DNA from 4 places in the Pseudobacillus sp. FSL P4-0506 genome. Region 4 is predicted to be linked to each of the others. Evidence: riboswitches for the same ligand, from Rfam matches in the RefSeq annotation. Region 4 holds a riboswitch; each other region holds the start of a gene.
What was found. Region 4 has a riboswitch for cyclic di-GMP ahead of MKZ02_RS18875 (amidase). Riboswitches for the same ligand answer to the same signal wherever they lie in the genome.
Positions count from the first base shown of each region.

Region 1 (4,373 bases), 1.2 Mb from region 4:
GGTCATTTGATGCTGTGATTCCCAGCATAGCCGGCCGTCAACAGCCGCTTGCAGCCGTTTATCATCGCCGAGTGTTGCCTGTTATTACAGCCCAGCTTACAAAGGGAAACTATCGGATGATCGATTTACTTAGTGAAGTAAACGTTAAGAAAATAACGGAAGCTGATCTCCAATCAACTGAAAGGTTATTCCAAAACATCAATACGAAGGATGCCTATCGCCAATTATTTGTAGATGAGTAAGGCGCTCTGCCTCCATGCAAACATCTGCACAGCCGTGGCATCCAGAAAGGAGAAATGAATGGGACAAGTAAAAGACCAGTTTAACAGACCGCTAAGAGACATTCGGATTTCCTTGACGGATCAGTGTAACTTCCGCTGTTCTTATTGTATGCCGGCTGAAATCTTTGGCGCAGACTATCCGTTTTTACCGAAAGAGGAATATTTGACGTTTGAGGAAATTATCCGTGTCGTTCAAGCAGCAACAGAGCTTGGCGTAGAGAAAGTCAGGTTGACGGGAGGAGAGCCCCTGCTTAGAAAAGACCTCCCCGAGTTAATTCATGGCTTATATGCCAAGACAAATATTAAGGATATTGCTTTAACAACGAATGGTGTCTTGTTGCCCAAGTATGCTACAGCATTGAAATCGTCTGGCTTGCAACGGGTGAATATTAGTATGGATGCGATTGATGATACCATTTTTAAACAAATGAACGGCCGATCTGTCAGCGTGAAAACCGTACTGAGAGGAATTGAATCAGCGCAGAAGGCCGGCCTTGGCATTAAAATAAATATGGTTGTGAAAAAAGGTGTAAATGAGCAACAAATTTTGCCAATGGCGACTTATTTTAAAAAAGAAGGTATTCCCCTTCGTTTTATTGAATTTATGGATGTAGGAAGCACGAATGGCTGGCAGCTTTCTTCGGTCGTATCCAAGCAAGAAATCGTCAAGTTCATCAGCAGCAAATTTCCTGTAGAACCAGCAGATGAAGCGTATTACGGCGAAGTAGCGAGCCGTTTTCGTTATAAGGATGGAAGCGGAGAGTTTGGTGTGATTTCTTCAGTGACAGAATCATTCTGCTCGACATGTACCCGGGCAAGAATATCTGCAGATGGAAAATTGTACACTTGTCTATTTGCTACAAAAGGCAGCGATTTAAAGGCTGTGCTCCGATCGACGAGTTCAATAGAAAAAGTAAGAGATCATATGTCAGCTCTTTGGCTTGCGCGAACGGACCGCTATTCGGATGAGCGAACGGAAGAAACAGCAAAGAACCGGCCAAAAATTGAGATGTCTTATATTGGCGGTTAAAGAAGAGAGGTGCACCCATTTCACATGAATGAAAGACGAGTACATGCTCATAAAGGGCAAGCGGCAAAGCATGTTGTCTGTCAGGTGATTACTGTCAGCGATACACGAACAGAAGAAACGGATAAAAGCGGAAAAAAAATTAAAGAGTTTTTAATCAACAGTCACCATTCCATTGCACGCTACCAGATCGTTCCTGACGAAAAGGAACAGATTACAGGAGCTGTTCGGCAAGGGATTGAAGACCCCCAAATCAATGCGGTTATCATTAATGGAGGCACCGGTGTGGCTAAGCGGGATGTGACGATTGAAGCAGTGGCACCGTTGTTTGAGAAAGAGCTAACCGGATTTGGTGAGTTGTTTCGTTATCTTAGTTATACAGAAGATATCGGTTCTGCGGCTATCTTATCCCGAGCTGTTGCAGGTGTAGCTGGAGAAACGATCATTTTTGCGCTGCCGGGTTCTACTGGCGCAGTAACATTAGCGATGGAAAAACTGGTTTTGCGTGAAGTTGGCCATATTGTGGCAGAATTAAATAAAGATAGATAAGTGAATAAGGATAAAAAACGAGTAAGACGAGGTGTATTTATCCTTTTCTCTTGTCAGAGGAAAAAGCAAGGTTTTTGATCTAGGCCTCATAAATATTGTTAGGTTTCTTTGTGAAATAGGCCTCATTAAGAGACGAATAATGCTAGAAATAAATAACGGTAGACATTGACTTGACGGGTATATCGAACTATGATAATTGTATAAAAAACGTTAGTCTAATAAGACATTTGTGGAATTTTTTTATAACAATCTTATGGTGGAAGCGATGAACAGTCATTTGTATGTGGGCACTTGAATGGCTTGGAGCGAGTAGTGCAACCGACTCTTTTTTGAGTCGGTTTTTTTGTTTGGATATACCCAGATATGTATAGTAAATATTGTACAGCAAAAGAAAAAACAAAGAGAAGAGAGAGATTTATCATGCCTGTACCTTCTAAGAATGTAGAAGACAATCAATTGGAGAATATTTTAAAAGAGTTGACAGATGTCAAATATGCAATTGATCAGTCTTCTATTGTCGCTATTACCGATCATCAAGGAAAGATACTTTACGTGAATGAAAAATTTTGCAAAATTTCTAAATACAATGAGGAGGAACTCCTTGGTGAAGATCACTGTATATTGAATTCGGGTTATCATTCACGGGAGTTTTTTAAACAAATGTGGGCAACGATTGGTTCCGGTCAAATCTGGAAGGGAGAGATAAGAAACAAGGCGAAAGATGGGTCGTTTTATTGGGTAGACACAACGATTGTTCCTTTTTTGAATGATCTCGGGAAACCTTATCAATATGCATCGATAAGAAACGATATTAGTCTTCGAAAGAAGATGGAAGAGGAATTGAGAGAGAGCGAGGGGAAATATCGACTAATTGCAGAGAATTCATCTGACTTGGTATCAGTGATTGATCAGTCAGGAAGCTTCCTCTACATGTCTCCATCTCATGCATTGTTGTTGGGCGATGAGCTTGCGAAATTAGAGTCAGGAAGGATCTTTCAATGGGTGCATGAAGAAGATCAACTGACTCTTTCTGAAGAGTTAAAGCTTCTGGCTGCTAAAAAGAAAGTATCCTCGCTGCTCGAATTCCGTATAAAGACGAACCGGGGAGCGTATAAGGACACGGAAACGAAGATTAATCCCGTCATTGATAAAGATGGTGAGATCAAAAGCTTCGTGCTGGCGATGCGAGATATAACCGAACGGAAAAAATCAGAGAGAATGATTTATCATTTAGCTTATCATGATACATTGACGGACTTGCCTAACCGCCGATTATTCATGAACCGATTGAGAAAAGAAGTGGATCATGCTAAGAGTTATTCTTCTCAGCTTGCTGTTATGTTTATCGACTTGGATCGCTTTAAGTTTGTGAATGATTCTTGGGGACATGAGAATGGAGACTTTATCCTAACTGAGGCTGCTCGCCGTATTAAAAACTCGCTGCGACCAAGTGATTTAGTCGCACGGCTGGGTGGAGATGAATTTACTGTGTTGCTAAACAATGTATCGGGCATGGAAGAGCTGGATCAGATTGCCAAAAGGATTCATTCTAACTTTCAAGAACCATTGAAAGTTGCAGGCGAGCACTATACGCTTTCCTGCAGTATTGGCATTGCGCTTTTTCCGGTGAACGGTGAAGATGCAGATGAATTATTAAATAAAGCGGATACCGCTCTTTATTCCGTTAAGAAACGGGGCAGAAACGGCTATGCATTATTTAAACCAGAGATGGAAGAGAAATCCTTGGAGCGCATCCTGCTGGAGAATGAATTAAGAAAAGCGATTGAGCTTGAGCATTTTCATATTGATTATCAGCCCAAAATGGATATTTCTAAAAATCAACTCATCGGAATGGAGGCGCTTGTCCGCTGGGACCATCCGGAGCTGGGGAGGATCTCTCCCAATAAATTTATTCCGGTTGCCGAGGAAACGGGCCTTATTCTTCCTCTTGGAGAGTGGGTTCTCCGGCGTGGATGTAGGCAAAATAAAGAATGGCAAAACAAAGGGTACCCACCATTAAAAATCTCGGTTAATATGTCTGTTCGCCAATTAGCGCATCCCAATATTATAGAGAGAATTGAAGAAATTTTAACAGAGACCGGATTGGAGGCACAATGGCTGGAGCTTGAAGTAACGGAAAGTGTATTTGCAGATATCGATCACGCGGCCGATACTTTGCAAAGACTGCGGGACATCGGTATTCATATTTCTATTGATGACTTTGGTACTGGATATAGTTCATTTAGCTACATTAAATATTTACCTGTGGATACGTTGAAAATCGATGCCTCTTTCATTCGGGATATTCATCAAAATGAAGAAAGTCAGGCAATTGTACAAGCTGTTTTAACACTTGCACGGACGCTTGGGATCAATGTTATTGCTGAAGGGGTGGAGAGCCAGGAGCAATTAGATGTACTGAATGAGGATGGCTGCAGCCAAGGACAAGGGTTTTTATTTAGCAAACCGTTGTCAGGAGAAGACTTTGAAACCTATTTAATCGAAGCGGCCGAAAG
Region 1 covers NZ_JBBOOI010000001.1:2,638,579-2,642,951, forward strand. The annotation lists gene MKZ02_RS13340 (molybdenum cofactor guanylyltransferase) at 1-242, shown strand, start outside; gene moaA (GTP 3',8-cyclase MoaA) at 301-1,311, shown strand; gene MKZ02_RS13350 (MogA/MoaB family molybdenum cofactor biosynthesis protein) at 1,336-1,857, shown strand; cyclic di-GMP riboswitch class II at 2,107-2,190, shown strand; gene MKZ02_RS13355 (sensor domain-containing protein) at 2,278-4,373, shown strand, end outside.
Region 1: it holds a riboswitch for cyclic di-GMP, as region 4 does, so the genes downstream of both, MKZ02_RS13355 (sensor domain-containing protein) here and MKZ02_RS18875 (amidase) in region 4, are expected to answer to the same signal.

Region 2 (4,373 bases), 770 kb from region 4:
ACAGAAGAAATGTGCACAAATCAAATGGGCGATGGAGTAATCAGTCAAGATTGCACAAATACTCATATGATTAATGAGCTGGGAATACCAGTTACTGTAGTCGGTGTGACGGATCTTATCATTGCAGCGAGTCCCGACGGTATTCTCGTATCGGATAAAAATAAAAGCCCGAGGGTTAAGACATTGCTTGATGGAATTCAGAAGCGGCCAATGTATGAGGAGAGACGCTGGGGTTGGTATCGCGTGCTCGATTATACGAAAGTGGAGGACGAAGCGGAGGTATTAACCAAGCGGGTTTGCATAAAAGCTACCAAGAATTTAAGTTATCAAAAGCATCGTTTTCGCAGTGAAGTCTGGACAATTATTAAAGGAAAAGGAGAATTTGCTTTAAATGGCTTAATTTATTCTGTGAAAGCGGGAGATGTGCTTCATATTCCAGTTGGAGCAGAACATGGGTTGAAGGCAATCACAGATTTGGAATTTATCGAAGTGCAATCAGGTTCTAATTTAGTAGAAGAGGACATATACCGCATTTACATGGACTGGTATGAAGTCGTGCAGCATTGCAATAAAGTAGTAAGTTGAATAAGAAGGCAAAATTGATGCTAGAGAAGAATATGCACATTAGATGGCTGCCTATTATTTTTCTATTTGGAGCAGTTAGTTTCTATTTGCTGATAGGTTTGCGGGGGTGGGGAGAGCCCGACCTTGAACAGACGAATCGTGCATCCCGGGAACAAGTTGTAGAAGTAGAAGATTTTACAACAGATGAAAGAGGAACAGCAGACGATTATTCAAAGGCGATTCAACAGGCCATTGATTTTTGTGTTACATACAAAAAAGAAAAAGTAATGTTTAGAGCAAACAAAAAGTATGTCGTCCAGTCAGGCTTTACTGTCAAAGAAGGCGTGAAACTGGAGTTTGGCCAAAATTCTATATTGGTGGTTAAGGGAAATGAGCGTGTGATAACCGTTGAGAAGGATGCCGTCATTATAAATGGAACCGTGCAAATCGTAGATCCTGATTTTCAGTCGGAAGTTATTTTTTTAAAAGGCACGGACCGCTTCGATGCCACAAATAGGACCCGTATTGAAAACATGGCGATTATCAACAAAAGTGAAAGTTACAAAGGAACGGGTCTTTCTCTTTATGCTAAGGGTCCGTGGCACAACATTAGCTTTGTTCATTTTGAAAATATTTCTATAGTGGGCTTCCAAACAGGCATTCAACTAAAAGCCGAAAATCCTAAAGATGAGACTTACAGTTGGATTAATGCCAATCGTTTTGAAAATGTGTCATTGGATGATTGTGTTTTTGGCATCCGGTTAGTAGGTTCAATCAGCATTCCAAATGAGTGCTCAGGCAATTATTTTACAGGGCTGCAAGTACAACTGACCGAACATACAGAGCAATTCATAAAGGCGGATGGTTCATATAATAAATTTGAGGGCATGGTTTGGGATGTGCAGCGTATCAGGCATTCTGCGCCGCTCGTAGTGCTTACAGCTGAAACAGAAAATAATCAATTAGATCTAAATATAGCAGATGAATGGATCAACGATCGTGGTCAGAAAAATAGTTACTGAGAAAAAAAGTGTCTGTTTATTCCGTCGAAAGAAGTGATAAAATGTTTTACTAAAACTAATGCAAACAACTCAATCCAGGTGCTAAAATTTAAGTAGAATAAAACTTTTCTTTTTCTTGCAAAGGCGAATATCAAATCATAGAAAAAGGCAAACTTATTGAAAAATAAGGACGCAAAGCTTCAGGTCTAAGGGGAAATACGCTATGACGGCTGGGCTGCCGATATTCTAGGAGGATTTTCTTATGAAAGAAGACCAAGTCTCAGTGGACAGGGAATGGATTGTTTTAATAAAAGAAGCAAAAGAGCTAGGAATCTCTCTTCAGGAAGTGAGGGATTTTTTGAAAAGCGGCCGGTTTGAGGGGACAAGTTTTAGGCTTGCCTGAAGATGACTCTAATGGGGGACATTCCGGTGAAGCGGTCAGATCTAAATAAGCAGAAAATAGTTGAATAGAGCCCTAATAAAAACTACAGCATTACGAAAGAAGTTTGACATGCGGGATCAATTGCCTATCGTTATTTCTGAATTTTCTGCTTGTTTGTTAAAGGAAGGCAAGTGAAAAAGCCCCGTTAAAAGAGAACTTATTTATCGGGACTATTAGACTTCTGCCATTTTTGAAACTCAAGAAATTGTTTAAACTGTTCTTTGCTGATCCCGGATTCCATTGCTTCTTTGGCCAGTTCGAGCCATTCAGTATCAATTTCTTTAATAGGATTGTCACCTTCGTCTATTAATTTCTCTACACTCACATTTAATACCGAGGCAACTTTATGCAGAAATTGAATAGAAGGATTTAATTGTATTTGGCGTTCCACTGAAGAGACGTATGATTTTGCTACTCCGGCTCGATTTGCCAATTCAGTCAACGAAAGTCCTTTAGACATTCTAAGCTCACGGATTCTTTCCCCTATAGACATTATGATCACCCTTAAAATATGCTGAAAACCGAATTATACAGATTTATTTTAACATGATACCGCTTAAAAGAACAAAGCCCTTATTAAAAGTAATGGAGCATTTATGATCAGTTACAGCAGGACTGGGCTGAAATTACACAAAAACATGAGAGAAGCGACTCACTCATATTGTTTCCACAACGTACTATCTTCTTATCTGATGCTCATCGGTAAAGGAGCATTTATATGTGAAAAGATGTGTTTGGCAACAGACTGAAACCTTTTGACAGTCAAGGGAAGAACGGCAGTAAATAGCTTGAATGGCTTCTCACACGGGTGAGGGGCTTTTCTTTATGACTAAAAAAGAGTTTGCTGGTAGCTCTCTAGCTCGTACAATCAATTGGACCTGTCTTTGCCACAGGTTAAGACTTTTCCTCGTAAGGATAAAATGTGACATTCTTCCCTTTCATTAGATATATTAGCTAGGGAATAATCAACATTAACAAGTAAAATTTAACTCCTATTACGATTTTGAAGAGTAGGATGGATAGACTTGTCGGCTAACATAAGAGACCGCCTCGTTTTTATTGACTCATCCATTGTTTACCAAAGGTGTATCGTTATGTATAATCAATAACATTGGGTAATGTAAGGAGGAATACTTTTTGAAAAGACTAGCTGTATTTTGTGGATCAAGTAATGGAGCTTCTGATCTTTATATTGAAGGAGCAAAAACTTTAGGAAAAGAGCTTGCTAAGCGCCAAATCGAGCTTGTATACGGAGGCGCAAGTGTAGGAGTAATGGGAGCGGTAGCTGATGCTGTTTTGGAAGCGGGCGGTCATGTCATTGGAGTGATGCCAAGCTTTCTTGATGAAAGAGAAATTTCTCATAAACACTTATCTCAGCTAATTGTTGTTGAATCCATGCATGAGAGAAAGGCTAAGATGGCCGAATTAGCGGACGGATTTATTGCCTTACCGGGCGGACCAGGAACATTAGAGGAATTTTTTGAAATTTTCACATGGGCTCAGTTAGGACTACATCAAAAACCATGCGGCCTTTTGAATATCAATAATTATTACACCCCGCTTGTCACCTTGTTCAATCATATGACAGAAGAACAGTTTTTACAGGAAAAATACCGTTCTATGGCCCTTGTAGACACTGATCCGGCGGGTTTGCTTCATCAGTTTAATACATATCAGCCGCCTTCAGTGAAAACCTATATTACAAAATCTCAAAGCTAACTAAAAATGTTGAAAATCCCATCGTTTGTAGGGGTAGTCACTTAGCCCATAAAGGGCATTAGAAGGCTTTTAAAACTTAATAACTAGCTATAAAAGGGTTTGACCAACAAAGCGCAAGGAATCCCCGCTCAGCCAGCTGCCAGAGATGACTGATAGTTAAAAAGCCCCCTGTTTAATGGGTGATTAGACTGAGAAATGGCGATTAATCGATAACAGGCAAGGATAAAATTGATTCTAGTATAAAGTTGCTAGTTTTTCGGTAACCGACAACAACCTATGGTAGTCTAGATAGCAGAAGCAGGTTATTAAATCTGAAATAAATTAGAGGGAAAACATGAAAAAGGATATGAAGACACGGCAGACTATTCTTAAGGCTGCCCTTGAATGCTTTAGTAAGAATGGTTATGTAAACACGTCTATTAGTGATATTGTCAAGTGTTCTGGTGTAAGCAAGGGTGGCATATACTGGCATTTTAAGAGCAAAGAAGAAATGTTTGTTCAAATGATTGAAGAAGAATACGAACCATGGCTGAATAGTATCCATTCCACTTTATCAACCATATCTGATCCTATTGAAAAACTCAAAAAATATGGGGAAATGTTTTATTCTCAAATTGATATCCCGATTTTTAAATTGATACCAGAGT
Region 2 covers NZ_JBBOOI010000001.1:3,058,733-3,063,105, reverse strand. The annotation lists gene MKZ02_RS15375 (sugar phosphate nucleotidyltransferase) at 1-585, shown strand, start outside; gene MKZ02_RS15370 (hypothetical protein) at 603-1,586, shown strand; cyclic di-GMP riboswitch class I at 1,723-1,808, shown strand; gene MKZ02_RS15365 (anti-repressor SinI family protein) at 1,828-1,968, shown strand; gene MKZ02_RS15360 (helix-turn-helix domain-containing protein) at 2,165-2,500, opposite strand; gene MKZ02_RS15355 (LOG family protein) at 3,145-3,726, shown strand; gene MKZ02_RS15350 (TetR/AcrR family transcriptional regulator) at 4,061-4,373, shown strand, end outside.
Region 2: it holds a riboswitch for cyclic di-GMP, as region 4 does, so the genes downstream of both, MKZ02_RS15365 (anti-repressor SinI family protein) here and MKZ02_RS18875 (amidase) in region 4, are expected to answer to the same signal.

Region 3 (4,373 bases), 1.1 Mb from region 4:
TGTGTGTATGGCTGTGGTGATATGCTTGGCAAGACGATAGCAATTCCCATACGCTCAGCCAACGGATAGACCGATTGCTTCCAGGTACTTTGCAAATAGTCTCCCTCAGGCTTTAACGTTTCATTTGGATAAGGACGCAGCTCGAAAGGCATCCATTCTACTTCTACATCCTTCCCTTTGATCGCTTCTTTTAACGGTTTTTCTGCCAAGAAACAAAAAGGACATACATAATCTGAATATACCTTAATCTTTATAGTCATTGCGATCTTCTCCTTTTCTTGCATGATTGTGTCGCACATCTGACCTATTCCCTTGACTGTGAAGGAAATTCATCACACATTCGATTATTATCCACCTACTTTTGTATTTTATTTTGTTGTGCATTTTTCTAAACATCGCCATATGCACCTTTACACTCATTAATCATTGCTTATATGTGTATTTTCAAGTAAGGTATCTTGTTTGCATGTTTTTATAAATTTTATATTTGAATTTTGCACAATATGTAATTAGTTAAAAATTTATAGTCTTAGCTGATTAGTATAAAAAACAGCTCAACGGTTTGTTAAGCTGTTCAGCGCATTTCTGAGGAATTTTTAATTGGATAAAGAAAGAATTTTTAACGCCCAAGCAATAAACCGCCATCGTTTAGTTCCATATACTGTCTTCTTTTTCTTTTTGATACTATGATATATTTGCAAAGCAGCCTCTTCTGGAGATGCTGCCCAAAACAGTTTATCAGGTTCGCCTTTAGCCATTTCCGTATCAATGAATCTGCATTTAACGTCCGTGGCAAACACGTTTTCCTGTTGCATTTTTAGTTTTTTTCGGATGTTCATCAAGTAGTTGGATACGAAAGTTTTTGAGGCATTGTATAAAGGAGCAACCGGATTAGCCATTAATGCTCCAACCGATGATAGGCCGAATAAATGACCTGCATTTTTCGCTAGAAAATGCTGATATGCCACGTTCACTGTCATTACAAAACCTGAAACATTCTCATCTATTGCCTCCTTTGACAATCGACTTATGTATTAGTTGTTCTTGGAGAGCAAGGAGCTTATCTTCCCTTCTAGCGGCTAACCCGACAATATATCCCTCATTCGATAAAATTTCCGCCAATTCTTCGCCTATTCCGGAACTTGCACCTACAACTATCGCTTTTCTCAAGTCATCCTCTCCATAGTTCTATTCTTATCTTTTCCAGATTCTTTAGTATTAGAAATCTTTTAACAAACGTTAAACCAATTAGACGTTATTTGGTTTGTCCCTTTCTACTAACTGTGATCTGTTCTTATGACGATCGACGAATTGTTTTTTATTTCATCATATTCTCGAATTCTTCAATATCCTTATTAAATTCGGATTGCGTTTCTATGATTATTTGCTGTAAATCATCGGTTATTTGGCTAATCCTTCTTACTTCGTTTGAAATGTTTTCTACATTCATATTCATATTTTTAACGGCATGATCAACCTGACCAGCCAATTTCCGCACTTCATCAGCGACCACCTTAAAACCTCGTCCATGTTCTCCCACCCGGGCAGCTTCAATAGCTGCATTTAAGGCTAGCATATTCGTTTGTGAGGAAATATTGCGTATAAGTTTAGATATCTCACTGATTAGATCTGTTTGCGTTTTTAATGATTCGATGGCCTGAATTTTTTCAGAAGAATTGGTGACAATTATATTGACTAATTCTACGGGCATATCTTTTAATTGAGAAATGATTCCCCTTGTATAATTTTCTCGTTCTGTAATATTAGTGGCGATTTTCAGAACAGCTTCCACTTCCCCGTCCGCATCTCGAACCGGAATATAGGTCGCTTCGAACCATAGTAAATTTTCCCGCTTGCTTACTCTCTGAATTTTCTCTTGGAATTTGACTCCTTTTCCAAGGTTCATCCACAAGTCTTCATACTGCCTGCTGTTTCTAAACGCTGGCCTGCAAAATTGCTCATGCTTCATATTTTTCATTTCACTGGCTGTATAGTCCAAAGTCTTTGCAAAGTTTTCATTCGCCCAAATCACTTCTCTGTTCAAGTTAAATTCTATCATTGCTAAGTTGGACTCCAATGCCGTTACAACAGCTGCTTCGTTTAATACTTGCGAAGTCATTTTTTACCCCTCTCATTGTAGGGGCAGCCCAGCCATCATAACCCATTTGGTTTTAGACCTGTCGGCTTTGCGTCCTAATCTTTCGACAAGTTTGCTTTTCACATTTTTAATAAGTAATAGTTATATTATAAATCTTTTTATTGGCAATGTTATAAAATTTTGCAGAAAATAAAAAATCACTATTAGGCTACTGCTATAAGATGAAAATAAAGTTATTTCATTTTATAACGTCAAACAAGCATACCCCCGTTCAGACTTCAGAACGGGGGTAATTCGATAGAAGATGCTTTACTGCGCTTGAAAGATAACTGATACGCTGACTTTCTAATTGATTATCATTACTTTTTTGAAACTGGTATCCATATTTCACTTTTGAAAGTGGGTGAAGTTACATCTTTATTTTCGTTCCACAGGATTTCTGGACCTTCTATTTGTTCATAATTTGAGGATGGGAACCATTCAGAATAAATGCGTCCCCATACATCTTGCAGCGTATCCGGAAATGGTCCGATGGCTTCAAATACAGCCCACGATAGAGCAGGAACTTCAAGCTGTGTTAGATGATCAGGACACGCTTTCGTTGTTGCCACGCCAATATAGTGATCAAGTTCCCCTTTTTCCTCCATCCTGCCTTCAGAAAAGTTGGTGGATGCACTAAGAAGTCCTATAGGTTCGACATTAGAAAGTTTTTTTAGAGTATTTATCGTTTCACTATCTAAGCTTCTCCACATAGAGGCAATGTCCGGATTAACTCCGTTGAAAATAATAGGAACTCTTTTCTTCATACCCACGATGCGAAATGCCTTTTTTTCTTCCATTCGATAGTTCATTTCATTTCCTCCTTTGATTGATAAATGGAAGGTCATTCGTGGATAAGCTTTAAGTAAATGACCATTACTTCTAGCCTCTGATGGTGTGATGCCATGCAAATTTTGAAAAGCCCGTGCAAAAGAATCGGGGGAATTGTATCCATATTTCACGGCAATGTCAATGACCTTTACGCAGCTGTCTTTAAGCTCAAACGCGGCAAGAGTAAGCCGTCTGCGCCGGATGTACTCTGATAATGAAACACCTGAAAGAAAGGAAAACATCCTTTTAAAGTGATATTCGGAGCAGAAAGCCCGTCTTGCTACTTCTTTAAAATCAATCTCATTCGTAAGGTTTTCTTCGATATATTGTAATGCGCCATTCATATCTTTAAGCAAATCCATTAATATGACCTCCTTTATCAAAAGAATAGCAGGAGTTGAATGTATCCATCCGACTTTTCGTGCACAGTTATGCAGGGTTCACTCATAGATAGTAAAACATGTTATTCAACAACATGAAAAACTCATTTGGAATACAAATGAGTTTTTTCTTTTAAACCAATATTTATAGACTACTTTTAATCCGTATCTATTTTAAACTAACAAGTTCTAGGCTATCAAATGAGAAAACAACTTTTCATCTTACAGTCGCTAATGCTGGTCTTGAAATGGAAAACATTGAAATATCATGAATCGTTTGCCCATGAATGATTATCTCGCTTAGTACTTCTCCTAAAACGCTACTATACTTAAAGCCGTGTCCCGAAAACCCACCGGCAATCATCACGTGCGAAAATCCAGGGTACTGATCTATAATAAAGTCCTTATCGGGGGTTTTTGTAATCATACAGGAGCTGCCCTTTATAAGTTTGCCGGCTGCTCCTGGCAAAAACTTTTCTAAAAAGTTTCTTAAATCTCCTTCATCATTAAGGTATTTGCCAAAGTCCTGACTCATTGCATCTGGATCTGTTTCTCTCTCCGAATCATTCCGGCCAACTTTCACACCACCACCTGTTATATTTGGAAACCCATAGTATTTTTGATTTTCTACATTAAAATAGAAGCAAGGCAGCAAAGGATGTTCATAATTCTTACTATTCGCTTCAAACCATCCTAATGTTTTACGCATTGGCTGTAACGGCAACCTTAATGACGAAAGAAGTTTACCTGTCCAAGCTCCTGCACAAATCACCACTTTATCAGCATAAACAGTCTCATTTGTAGTTTTTACAGCCACTCCACTAGTTGAAAAATCAATGCATTCTACTTTTGTATTATTCTTTAGTGACATATTATATGTTAGACCTAACTGTTTGTATGCAAGGATACATTGTTCATTAAGAAGAGCTCCAGAGGAGGATTCAAAGTAGCCAACAAGATGTTCAGGAATTGAAAAACCCGGCCATCTTTTTTGAATTTCATTCGCCCTCATCCTTTCTAAGGAT
Region 3 covers NZ_JBBOOI010000001.1:2,709,802-2,714,174, reverse strand. The annotation lists gene MKZ02_RS13720 (DsbA family oxidoreductase) at 1-260, opposite strand, end outside; gene MKZ02_RS13715 (SDR family NAD(P)-dependent oxidoreductase) at 597-980, opposite strand; gene MKZ02_RS13710 (SDR family NAD(P)-dependent oxidoreductase) at 1,000-1,170, opposite strand; gene MKZ02_RS13705 (methyl-accepting chemotaxis protein) at 1,319-2,119, opposite strand; cyclic di-GMP riboswitch class I at 2,139-2,225, opposite strand; gene MKZ02_RS13700 (AraC family transcriptional regulator) at 2,458-3,330, opposite strand; gene solA (N-methyl-L-tryptophan oxidase) at 3,566-4,373, opposite strand, start outside.
Region 3: it holds a riboswitch for cyclic di-GMP, as region 4 does, so the genes downstream of both, MKZ02_RS13705 (methyl-accepting chemotaxis protein) here and MKZ02_RS18875 (amidase) in region 4, are expected to answer to the same signal.

Region 4 (4,373 bases):
ATATTAGTAGATACGCTCTCGCCAGCGCGGCTGCTTTGTTCGGCGCTTGCGCTTAATTCTTCAGAAGAAGCCGCAACCAACTCAGATGTTTCGCTCACTGTTTTAATAATTTGCTTTAAGCCATTAATCATGTTGTTAAAAGAGGACACCAGCTGGCCGATTTCATCTTTAGAGCGATAGTTTCCTTCAACCGTAAAGTCTCCGTCTTCCGCCCTGGACATTAAAGATTGGATTTGTTTGATCGGATTGACGATAATTTTCGTAATCATGAGCCCAATGAAAATCGAAATAACGATTCCCAACAAACTAACTGTAATTAAGATCAGCCTAGCTGTTCCCAATTTCTCGTTGTTTTTCTCTTTAATTCTCTTCGCTAATTGCTCATTGTAATCTTGAAGGTCATTAATTGCCTGATTGATTTGCTGGCGTTTCTGAGAAGCTTCTCGATTATAAAGAGCATATGCCTGATCGTTCTTATTTTGAGCAGCCAAATCAAGCACTTTTTGCCTCAGCTCTCGAAATTCAAGCAATCTTTTCTGAAAAACTGCTAATCCTTCTTTCTCTTCGGAGGATAATTCTGTTTTTTTGTATTGCTCCATCCATGCATTATTTTCCTTTATTGCTCGATTAATGCTATTCATCAACTCTTCGTATTTGGCCGGGTCCTTAGTGACCATAATTTCCAAGGTGAAAGCATCGATTGCACGGTTATTGGCATTTATCCTCCCAAGCCAATCAAGCGGCTGCAAGTGCTCCTTATACATTATCTCTGAACCATGAGCCATCTCTTTCATATTTTTATATCCCACTACACCGACAATGCTTGTAATAACAGCAAAGAGAATAATCAGGGTTAATAATTTCTGTGATATCTTCAAATCATGTAGAATCTTCATTGTCTAGCCCCTTTTTTGTAAAGTTTTTATTAAGTTATATCGGACATTTATCATCTAAATATAGAGCTAGTCTCGTCTATAAAAAAAATTTTTTTGGGAATGTTTAAAACATGACACAAATTCAGTAAAAGACATCTAAAACAACTAAAAAAACGCAACTAGAAAAGTTGCGCTTGATATTTTCATGACTGCCATGCCATCCAGCTTTGCAAGGAATGAATAGAGAAACCTTCAAAACTTGAAAGATTGCCGTAATAAGACTTAACGATCGCTAATTGCTCCCACATATATGTCTCGCCTTCTTCAGAAAAAGAAACAAAGTCAGCTTCCGTGGAAGGAACTGTTTCCACTCCAACAGAAACTTTTTTATTCTTTGCTGCAGCGTTATTCATCTCATTTCGAACGAGCTCCATTATTCCGTTCGGGCTGCCAGCAGTATCCCGATAAGCCATAATGGTAATGGCATCCGTATTTGCAATGACCCACTCTGATAGCTTTCCTTTTCCTAAAGTGTTGCTGTAATTTTTTTCATCAAACCAAAATGGAATATCTACTGCAAGAGGCAGACCTAAGCGCTGGGCGGATTGATGGGCCTCTATCAAAAGTGTTTGATAAGCTAAAACTGTTTTTTTATATTGACTGTTCCATCCCTCATATAAATACGGTTCCACATCTAAATGAATTCCCTTAAACTTTTCTTCCGGCAATGCTTTCACCTGGTAATTGGTTACCCAGGAGAAAAAACTTCGCTGCTGGGCAAGCCCCTTGCTGGAAACCCAGGAAGGAGCACCGTCCAGCGCATGCACTTGAATTCCTTTTGCTGCTGCCTGTTTAATAAATTCTTTATAATGCTCTGTTGAAATGCTCTGATCAATCTGCAAATATACTCGTCCCACTTGACGATCCTGCATAAACGCAAGCAGTTTATCTTTGCTTGTAACAATTTCCTGTGTATCCCATAGCCAAGTTGACCGCGGCTCCGTCACTTCATTTGCTGCCGCTCTGTCACTTGTCATCAGAAATACTGCACTTCCTGCCATGAATGCCATCACTATCAACAAACACACATTCTTTACGCTGTACACACCGTTCTCCCCCTTTTGTTGAAAGCCATTGCTCTTCAATGCTGAGGAGAATGGCAGCCCGGCGGCCATACAGTCTCTGCTGCTTAGGTCCGTAGCTTTGCGTCCCTGCCTTTCGCCAGGTTTGCCTTTTACACCTTTATTATCGGTGGAGAAGAAAGGAATGTTTAAGAAATGTAGCAAAAGCAATTAGTTATCTAAAACTCACTGTGTGACACCCACTTTAGACAAGCTCTGTGCCTAGAGGAGGCGACTTTCGCAACGGCTCTTCCCGATGATTGTCTAGTTTCTGATCCCCCCCTATTTGCTGCTCCACCTCCCGGAGGATGTCGGCAAGTGGCGTAACAACCCCCTTATCGTCTTTGTATGCAACATGTTGAGGTTTAAAATGTACAGGCGACTCTAAGCCGGCAGCTGCTGCAAGACGGAATAATCCTTCCCGAAGGGTGATCAAATAGTTGGCTGTCCGGTATTTTTTCTCATCAATGACAAGTGCTTTTTGTAGATCTGGATCAGTGGTGGCCACTCCAACCGGACAAATATTCGATTGACACTTCAATGTTTGAATGCATCCTACTGTAATCATGAATCCACGCGCAATATTAACGAGATCAGCCCCCATCGCAAGAGCAATTGCAATCCGGTCAGGGGTAAACAGCTTGCCGGAAGCGATAATCTTTACCCGGTCACGCACCCCATATTTCTGAAGAGTAGCTACAAGAATAGGCAAAGCGGATTTAATCGGCAACCCTACACTGTCAATCAGTTCCTGGTACGAAGCTCCTGTGCCCCCTTCTCCTCCGTCCACTGTAATAAAATCAGGTCCTTTTCCGGTTTCCTTCATATATTTAGCCAATTCTTCTACACTGTTATTGCTGCCGACGACAATCTTCATTCCCACTGGTTTCCCAGTATGGTGGCGAATTTTCTCAATGAATTCACATATGGAGGGCACATCGCTAAATTCCCGAAAACGGTTTGGACTATCAATTGATTTATAAGGTTCAACTTTACGTATAGCGGCAATTTCGGGTGTTACTTTTTCGGCATCAATATGTCCGCCTCGCGCCTTTGCCCCTTGTGCCAATTTGATCTCAAACGCTTTAATTTGCGGAATTTCACTCTTTTTCTTTAATTCTTCCCAGTCGACTGCTCCTTGTTTATCGCGTATGCCAAATAAACCAGGACCGATCTGCATAATAATATCGACTCCGCCTTTTAAGTGATAAGGGGATAATCCGCCTTCTCCCGTGTTCATCCAAGATCCTTTTCCTAAAGCTAACCCTTCGGATAAAGCGGTAATAGCCTTGTCTCCCAATGATCCATAACTCATGGCTGACATGCCAATCTGTCCTTTTAAAATAAACGGATGCTTAGTAGTTGGGCCAATCACCACAGCCTCCTCATCATCCAGCAAATAAGCGAGTGCCTCTTCATCCTCCCGCTTTTCCTCTCTTTGCATAAAAAGAGGATCTTTTAATAAAATATATTTTTTTGTTAACACTTTTTCTTTTCTGTCTACTTTCAGTTCCTCTGTCAGCTTCGGAAACATATCATTTCGTATGAAAAATCCCTCTTCCTCAAAGTCACGTTTTGATCCAAATCCGACAACATCACGGCTGTATTTTGCACTTTTAACAATATGTTCGTAATCCTCTCTAGAGAAAGGCCGGCCTTCCGTATCACTATTGAACCAATATTGTCTCATTTCCGGTCCAATCTTCTCAAAAAAATAACGAATTCTTCCAAGAAGTGGGTAATTCCTTAAAATGGAGTGGCTTTTCTGATTCCGATCAAATAACATCATATACACTAGAAAAGAAATAAATATAATGAAAATAACGGCCAGCAGCACGGATCCTAAAATAATTAAAAAATCTGCAAGGTTCATTATTATTCCTCCAATTTATGACGGTTCAGGTTTCCTTAATTTGCACGTACGTCGAGGAATATATGCAGGGAAGAGAATTTCATCAGACGCTTGTTATTTCAGTAAAGAAAAGAGCCTCCGAAAATGGACCATTCCCATGTTTTTTCGGAAGCTCTTTTATATTAATTGTTATTTATTAGCGACAGCGTTATCACGTAAAAAAGCAGCCCCAGCAATGCCTGGCTCAGTCATCTCAAAAGGATTTAAAATAAGCTCAATCTCTTCTTCTGTTAAAATTCCCTGCTGCAAGCACAATTCACGAACCGATTTTCCGCTCGCGATCGCTTCTTTGGCAATTTGTGCAGCTGTTTCATATCCAATATGAGGATTGACCGCTGTAATGATTCCCACACTTTTTTCTACGTATTCTTCCAAGCGAGCCACATTGGCCTCAATGCCAGAAAGACAACGGTCTGTAAAGGTACGGAATCCATTCTCCATGATATTGATAGATTGAAGTAAATT
Region 4 covers NZ_JBBOOI010000001.1:3,825,051-3,829,423, forward strand. The annotation lists gene MKZ02_RS18870 (methyl-accepting chemotaxis protein) at 1-896, opposite strand, end outside; gene MKZ02_RS18875 (amidase) at 1,079-1,981, opposite strand; cyclic di-GMP riboswitch class I at 2,031-2,117, opposite strand; gene MKZ02_RS18880 (FMN-binding glutamate synthase family protein) at 2,202-3,869, opposite strand; gene aspA (aspartate ammonia-lyase) at 4,038-4,373, opposite strand, start outside.